Linked DNA regions of Halorhodospira halochloris. The protein of the gene in region 1 interacts with the protein of each later gene in a pairwise test. Links are inferred from orthologs where the notes say so. Each region holds a gene or a part of one and is shown on either strand. Other genes may lie near its edges.

Region 1 (4,152 bases):
GCTAGCCCCTTGCCGGGCGGTCCCCACATCAAGTCGAGAAAATCTCCATCCGGCAATTCCAGCTTTTCTGGGATCAGCTTTACCTGCGGTGCGCGCCTAAATACGGCAGGGAACATGGTTTGGCTGTGGCAACCTGGCAACCACCAGGCTGGGGAAAAACTGCCTCTTGTCATATTGTTGTAAACCTTATGCGTCACTAGAGACCTCCAAACCCGCCCCCAGGTCTGGCTGCATCTGTGTGGAGGTATAGGCGCCAGGTATGGTGCCATTAGGCCTCCAGGGATGGATCCACGGTGTCCTCCACACCTAAGCAGCTCCAGCTCAGCGGGAGGAGTTTTAAGAGGCGTCCCACTGTACTTGGGTTGTTTATGATGTCAGAATATAAACACGTTTATCGTTAGCTTGGCCAGAATAAGCAACATAAGGAAGAAAAATGAGCGAAGAGACCCGACTGACTCTACCCATCGCCCAAATGGCGCTGGAGAATGATAAATTCCGCAAGGTAGTGTGGACCGGCGAGAAGACTCAGCTGGTGGTGATGGCCATCCCCGAAGGGGAGGATATAGGTGCCGAAACACACGAGGGGCACGATCAGCTGCTCTACTTCGTAGCCGGCAGTGGCAGGGCCGAGATTGGCAGTGAGACCTACGAGGTTCAAGAGGGGGATGTCAGCATAGTTCCCTCTGGCGTCTATCATAACTTCATCAACACCGGCTCAGGGATGCTGAAGCTATACACCACCTACTGCCCGCCCGAGCACGCCCCGGGCACAGAGCACGCTGATAAGAGCGAAGACGTCTGATCACGATCATTAAGCGGTGCTAGGGCAAGGCTAATGGGAACCTCTAAAAGCCTCCCCGGCGCCATTATCTGCCCCGGTGTGGAGGACGCCGTGAATCCATCCCTGGAGGCTTCATGGCGCCATCCCTGGCGCCAAGACCTCCACACCGGGGCAGATAATGGCGCCGGGGAGGCTTTTAGAGGTTCCCTAATAATTGCCAGATAGTGCCATGGACGGCGCCCATCAGAGAACTTTACGACTAAGCTGCTTGGTTTACGCTCGCCCTCAGTGCCTGTTCTGTTGTCCGTACATAAGGGGCTTTGCGAGCAATTAGACTAACTTACGAGCTGCCTGTTCAACCTCTTCTTCGGCCTCCATCCACTCCATCTCCAGTTCTTCGCGCTGGCGCTTAAGCGCCCCTTGCTGCTGCATAAGCGCAGTGAGCCTGCCTTGGCCGTCTTGTTGCTCGTATAGCTGCGGATCGGCCAAACGCTGTTCAATCTCTTTAAGCTCTTGGTCACATTGCTCGATCTCATTGAGTAGCCGCGCAGCGCGCTCGCGCAGCGGCTTGAGAGCGGCCCGCTGTTCGGCTTCACGGCGCCGCTGTGCCTTGCGGCCGTCACCGCTGCTCTGAGATTGGCCGCCCGCCGCCTTTTCTCGGGTAGTGGATGTATTCTCACGGGCAGCCTCGCGTCGGCGTTCGGTGAGCCAGTCGCGGTAATCGTCAAGATCACCTGTGAAATCAGTAACCGTGCCGTTAGCAACCAGCCAGTAGCGGTCAACCGTAGCGGCGAGCAAACGCCGATCATGGGATATAACCACAACTGCACCAGCAAAATCCTGCAGGGCTAGACTAAGGGCGTGGCGCATCTCCAGGTCGAGATGGTTGGTCGGTTCGTCGAGCAAGAGCAGGTTAGGTTGTTGCCAGGCGATTAAGGCCAGCACAAGACGCGCCTTCTCGCCGCCGGATAGGTTACCTACCGGGGAAGTCGCCATGTCGCCCCGAAAGGCGAAGCTACCGAGGAAATCGCGCAGCCGCTGTGGTGTTGCCTGTGGCGCAATGCGCTGCAAATGCAGCAATGGACTAGCCTCGCAGTCGAGTTGCTCGAGTTGATGCTGAGCGAAATAGCCAACCTGCAGGCCGCTGGCCCGGTAGGTTTCTCCGGCGAGCAGCGGCTGTTCTCCGGCGAGGGCACGTACCAGGGTAGATTTGCCTGCCCCGTTGGGGCCTAGCAGGCCGATGCGATCTTCGTAGGCGATACTGCGGGTTACCTCGCTGAGTATAACTGCTCCAGAGTAGCCTAGTTTGGCTCCCTCCAGGGTAAGCAAAGGATTGGCTGCTTGCGGGGCAGGCGGGAAACGGAACTGGAACTGCGAGTCGGCGTAAGCCGGTGCCACCTTCTCCATGCGCTCTAAGGCTTTAATACGGCTCTGCGCCGCGCGGGCCTTGCTCGCCTTAGCGCGAAAGCGATCGATAAAACGCTGCATGTGGGCAATTTCGCGCTGTTGTTTCTCGTATATCGCCTGCTGCCGGGCGAGGTGCTCGGCGCGCTGATGTTCAAAGGCGGTGTAGCCGCCACTGTATAGATTAAGGTCGCGGTGCTCGATATGCAGCACCGAGTCGATGACATTATCTAGCAGATCCCGGTCGTGGGAGATTATGATCAGTGTTCCCGTATAGCGGCGCAGCCACTGTTCGAGCCAGAGCACAGTCTCCAGATCGAGGTGATTGGTCGGCTCGTCGAGGAGCAACAGATCTGATGGCGACATCAGGGCCTGAGCCAAGCTCAAGCGCACCCGCCAGCCGCCGGAAAACTCGGCAACACTGCGCTGGCCATCCTCGGCATTGAAGCCGAGCCCATGCAACAGCTCTCCGGCCCGGGCATGGGCGCTGTAACCGCCGACCTCCTCGTAGTTGCTGTGGGCGAGAGCTATACGCTCACCGTCACCGCTTTGCTGTGCGTCGGTTAACTCCTGCTCAGCGGCACGCAGGCGGCGGTCACCATCGAGAATAAAATCCTCTGCTGAGCGCTGCAGAGCAGGAGTTTCCTGGGCCATTGAGGCTATTTCCCAGTCCCTGGGCAGGTAGAACTCCCCGCTATCGGGGGCCAGCTCGCCGCGCAGCATACTCAGCAGGGTACTTTTGCCCGAGCCATTGGGACCGATCAGACCGACTTTATGGCCCGGGTAGATTCTCGTGCTCACCTGCTCTAACAGCGCCTCGGTGCCGCGGCGCAGGGTTATATTGCGCAGCTGAATCATATCAAAGACCTAAGTACGCCTCCCGCACCTTATCATCTGCGAGTAACTGCTCACCACTACCGGATAGCACTACCTTGCCGGCCTCGAGGACGTAGCCGCGATCGGCGATCGATAGCGCCTGCGAGGCGTTCTGCTCGACTAGAAAGAGCGTTATGCCTTCGCGGTTGAGATCGCGCAGGATGTTAAAGATCTCTTCAACAACCAACGGGGCTAGGCCCATGCTCGGCTCATCGAGTAGAAGCAGGCGCGGTGCGGCCATCAAGGCGCGGCCGATAGCGAGCATCTGCTGTTGTCCGCCGGAGAGCATGCCAGCAAGCTGATGCTGCTTTTGGCGCAGTACCGGGAAGCGGCTATAGATGTTGTCCAGATCCGTCATCACCTGCGCATCGCGCCCTCGGGTATAAGCGCCCATGAGCAGGTTATCGTGGACACTCAGATCACGAAACACCTGCCGGCCCTCGGGGATCTGTACGATTCCCTCGTGAACCCGCCGGTGCGCCGGCATGCGGGTCAAATCGTGATGGCGATAAGTTATAGTCCCGGAATCCGCCGGCTGCAGACCGGAGAGGGTCATTAGCAGGGTGCTCTTGCCGGCGCCGTTAGCACCTACCAGCGCGACTATCTCGCCGCTGCGGATAGACAGATCGACGTCATAGAGGGCCTGGATGCGCCCATACGAGGTGCTCAATGAGCTTACGGTAAGGATCTGCTCGTGTGTCTGCGGCTCGATGCGGGTCTTATGCTGGATGCCGAGGCCGCCGACATGCTCGGGGGCGATATTTATAATGTGGTGACGTAGTTCGCGGAACTCCTCGCGAACCCGCTCACCAAAGAGAGGATCGTCGTATTGATCTTTGGCTGCAGCGATCTCGGACCAGTCTGCTGGAGTGAGAAGCTCGCGCGCGCGGGGTATGAGCAGCTGCTCTTCCTGCTGAATGTGGCCACGCAGGTGAGTAGTGAAATCGCCCAAGGCGGCGCTTAGTTGCTCACGCCCCTGTGGCCAGTTGGTGACACAATCGTGCAGCTGTTGGCGCAGCCCCTGCAGGGCTTGGTGGGCGGTTAAGTAGTCCCGTTCGAGCTCATCGAGCTCGGCAAAGCTGCCGGCATTG
Region 2 (3,967 bases), 1.4 Mb from region 1 along the record:
TGGCTGCATATCCACTTCGTTAAATGTGGTCAGCATAGCGGCCGTGCGTTGCGCCTCAACCAACCGCTCAGCTATGCGTTGGCGCAGCCGCGTCATCGGCACCCGCTCCTCGGGGCGCTCGCCCAGCGCTGGTGCAGCTGCTGCAGCCTGAGCCTCAGGGCCAACTGTCGGTTTACCCTGTTCAAGGTGACGGAGCACATCTTCCTTGGTAAGCCTGCCGTCCTGAGATGACGCCTCGATTAGCGACGCATCCAGATCATGCTCCATGACCAGACGCCGAACTGCCGGGCTGAGATCATCCAGATTGACCTGGTTGGGGGCTTCCGCCGCTGGATCAGTCTCTGTTTCATCCGCCTCTCTAGCGCCTGGCTCTGCACCGCGATCATCACTCTGAGCTGATGCGGAGCCGGCTGAGCCACTCTGCGGCGACTCCTGATTCTTAGCCGGCGTCGCCTCCGGGGCGACCTCCGTGACGGAGCCAGGGCCGTTATCATGTTCTACAGCGCCGAGCACCTCGTCTGCGGTAACCACTTCTCCGACCGGTTTGTGAACCGGCCCCAAGACCCCATCTGCCGGGCTTGGCACCTCCAACACAACCTTATCTGTCTCAAGATCGACGAGGTTTTCATCCCTAGCAACCTTATCACCCGGCTGTTTATGCCAGGCAACTACCGTCGCCTCAGCCACTGATTCAGGCAACTCCGGGACTTTTATCTCCACGCTCATGGGGCTCCCCTTGCTTGCTTAACTGCGGCTCCGGTAACTGCTCCAGATACCAGCCAGGACGCTACTCTAAAGCCTTGCCCTCTTTGTTCCTAGACAGACTCTACACCCAGGGCTCTATCAACCAACTCACGCTGCTGCTCGTGGTGCAGTTTGGGATAGCCTACCGCCGGTGATGCAGCAGCAGGGCGCCCGGCATAGTGCAACCTTTGATCGCCAACCAGACAATTTAGTATATGGTGATTGGTGGAATACCACGCACCCTGATTCTTCGGCTCTTCCTGACACCAAACCACTACTCTTGCTCCAGGGTAACATTGACTCATTAGTTCTTTGAGTGAGCCTTCTGGAAATGGGTAGAGCTGCTCGATGCGCAGGATCGCAACCTTCTCGAGCCCGAGTCGGCGGCGCGCCTCAAGCAGATCGTAATAGACCTTGCCCGCGCACAGCACTACCCTCTTGCACTGTTGAGGATCTATCGGGTCGATCTCATCGATAACTGTGCTGAAGCTACCCCTAGTCAAGTCATCAAGACTGGATGTCGACAGCTTATGCCTAAGCAAGCTTTTTGGTGTCAGGACGATCAGCGGCTTACGGAACCGGCGCAGCATCTGCCGGCGCAGCATATGGTAGAACTGAGCCGGCGTCGATGGTACGCATACCTGTATATTCTCCTCGGCACAGAGCTGGAGAAAACGCTCGAGGCGTGCAGAGGAGTGTTCCGGACCCTGGCCCTCATAGCCATGCGGCAGAAACAGTGTCAAGCCGCTAAGCCTGCCCCATTTGGCCTCACCAGCGGCAATAAACTGATCAATTACCACCTGGGCGCCGTTAACAAAATCACCGAACTGCGCCTCCCAGATGGTTAAGGTATCGGGTTCGCTCGTGGCATATCCGTACTCAAAGCCCAGCACCGCCTCCTCTGATAGCAGCGAATCGATAACCACGAAGTCCTTGGGCTCGGTCGTGACATCTTGCAGAGGCGTAAAGGTGGAGCCATCGGCCATATTATGGAGGACCGCATGGCGATGGAAGAATGTACCGCGCCCAGAATCTTGGCCGCTCAGCCGCACCCGGTAACCGTCTTGCAGTAGAGTGCCATAGGCCATGGTCTCAGCGAATCCCCAATCAAGCGGCAAAGCCCCCGCAGCCATCTTCCGCCTGCTCTCGCGAATCGCTGCAACGCGTGGGTTGAGTTCAAAGCCCTCGGGCAGAACATCGAGTATCGCCTGCAGGTCTCGCAAGCGCTCCTGACTTACTGCAGTATCGACCGATTCGTGCCAACAGCCATCGAAAAACCGGTGCCAATCGGCCACAAACTCATTCCGCACCCCGGTTATGATGTTGGTGGCGACAACTTCCCTGTTTTCAAGCGCTGCCCGGTAGTCGCCGACCATCTCTTCGGCCTCATTGGCACCAAACACTCCCTCCTCAGCCAATTGCTGGGCATATAACTGGCGCACAGTCGGACGATTGCGTATCTTTTGATACATCATAGGCTGGGTGGCGGCCGGCTCATCCGCCTCGTTATGGCCGTGGCGGCGATAGCAGATCATATCGATAACCACGTCACGGCGGAAGGTGTTGCGGTAATCCAAAGCCAGCGCGGTGGCAAATGCCACCATCTCTGGATCATCACCGTTGACATGGAAGATTGGAGCCTGGACGATTTTCGCTACCTCAGTGCAGTAGAGGCTAGAGCGCGTATCGAGCGGATTTGAAGTGGTAAAGCCGATCTGATTATTGATTACCACATGGACTGTGCCGCCGGTGTAGAAACCCCGCGCCTGCGACAGCTGAAAGGTCTCCATTACCACACCCTGACCGGCGAATGCAGCATCACCGTGAATGAGCACCGGTAGAACCTGCCCGCCCTCATCATCTCGGCGCCGCCGCATGCGCGCCCGGCAAGAGCCTTCGACCACCGGATTAACTATCTCGAGGTGGGACGGATTAAATGCCAAGGCTATATGCATGGGGCCGCCAGGAGTTTGGACATCGGAGGAAAAGCCCATATGGTACTTGACGTCACCTGAGCCATTACCGTCGCGCTGGTAACGCCCTTCAAATTCCGCGAATAGATCTCCCGGATCCTTACCGAGGATATTGATCAGCACGTTAAGCCGGCCCCGGTGGGCCATGCCCAGCACCATCTCCTTGATGCCCTGAGTCCCGGCGCGCTGGATCAGATCATGCAGTAACGGTATCAGGGCATCCCCACCCTCGAGAGAAAACCGCTTCTGGCCAACGTACTTCGAGTGCAGATACTTCTCAATCCCTTCCGCGGCAACCAAGCGCTCGAAAACCTCCTTTTTGCGCGCCGTACTCAACCGCGGTTGTCCCCTGCTCCCCTCAACCCTTTGCTGGATCCAGCGTTTTTGCTCGGTATCCGTTATGTGCATATACTCCGAGCCCAGCGCACCTGAATAAACCTGCTGGAGCAGAGCAATGATCTCGCGCAGAGTCATGCGTGGCTCTGCGTATAACGAGCCGGTGTTGAAGGTTTCGTCCAGATCCTCCTCGCCCAGGCCGTGGAAAGCCGGATCGAGATCTGGCACTGGGGGTTTAGGGCGCAGCTGCAGGGGGTCCAAATCGGCCGCCTGGTGGCCGCGAAAGCGATAAGAATTGATAAGGCGCAGCACTGCGGCCTGCTTCTCCGCAGCATCAGGGCTAAGCTCAGCAACACCTGCACCACCCCGGCGCCGCCAGCCGGCACGGCCATAGCGCTCGAAGCGCTTGCGCACCTGGCTGTGAGGGACGTCCTGACCGTTGCCGGCGGAGCGCTCTAAGGCACGGAAGTAGTCACGCCAATCGGCTTCCACGCTCTCAGGGTCGGTGAGATAAGCCTCGTATAGGCCCTCAATGTAACCGGCATTGGCCCCGTGGAGGTAGGAACTGCGCAGCTTTTGCAGGAAACCGTCTTTTGCGCTCATATATAAACTCTAACTCAGCTTTGCGACTACGACCCCCGCGCAGCCTGCTTTGAATCTTTATCACCCACCAGCCGCGGCCGGCCCGCTAACAGAATACCTATCTCATAGAGCAGCCACACCGGTATCGCCAGCAAGACCTGGGAGAGCACATCAGGTGGGGTCAAAAGCATTCCGAGCACGAAGGCCCCCACAATCACATACGGCCTCTTAGCGGCCAAATCCTCGCGAGTGGTCACCCCGGTGCGCACCAGCAATATCGTAGCAATGGGCACCTGAAACGCGACCCCAAAGGCAAAGAAAAGGGTCAGTAC

The links. Proteins that work in one complex are often made in the same cells at the same time.
Region 2: the proteins of HH1059_RS06820 (region 1) and HH1059_RS00530 interact in binary tests that used the Escherichia coli proteins (3 or more experiments, as listed by UniProt). The link is inferred for Halorhodospira halochloris from one-to-one orthologs.

Annotation. Positions count from the first base shown.
Region 1 is NZ_AP017372.2:1,491,358-1,495,509, reverse strand. What follows is about bases 578-3,499. They hold HH1059_RS06820 (ABC-F family ATP-binding cassette domain-containing protein), read right to left. Parts: upstream 3,044-3,499; coding sequence 1,112-3,043; downstream 578-1,111. Other genes in these bases: HH1059_RS14140 (ATP-binding cassette domain-containing protein), read right to left, coding at 3,045-3,499; HH1059_RS06825 (cupin domain-containing protein), read left to right, coding at 578-802. In the rest of the region: HH1059_RS06830 (hydrolase), read right to left, coding at 1-197; more of HH1059_RS06825, read left to right, coding at 434-577; more of HH1059_RS14140, read right to left, coding at 3,500-4,152. UniProt on the Escherichia coli protein: Genetic data indicate it may be involved in ribosome assembly or function.
Region 2 is NZ_AP017372.2:108,861-112,827, reverse strand. The notes cover bases 616-3,967. They hold HH1059_RS00530 (2-oxoglutarate dehydrogenase E1 component), read right to left. Parts: upstream 3,657-3,967; coding sequence 816-3,656; downstream 616-815. Other genes in these bases: tatC (twin-arginine translocase subunit TatC), read right to left, coding at 3,683-3,967; odhB (2-oxoglutarate dehydrogenase complex dihydrolipoyllysine-residue succinyltransferase), read right to left, coding at 616-726. Outside these bases: more of odhB, read right to left, coding at 1-615. UniProt on the Escherichia coli protein: E1 component of the 2-oxoglutarate dehydrogenase (OGDH) complex which catalyzes the decarboxylation of 2-oxoglutarate, the first step in the conversion of 2-oxoglutarate to succinyl-CoA and CO(2).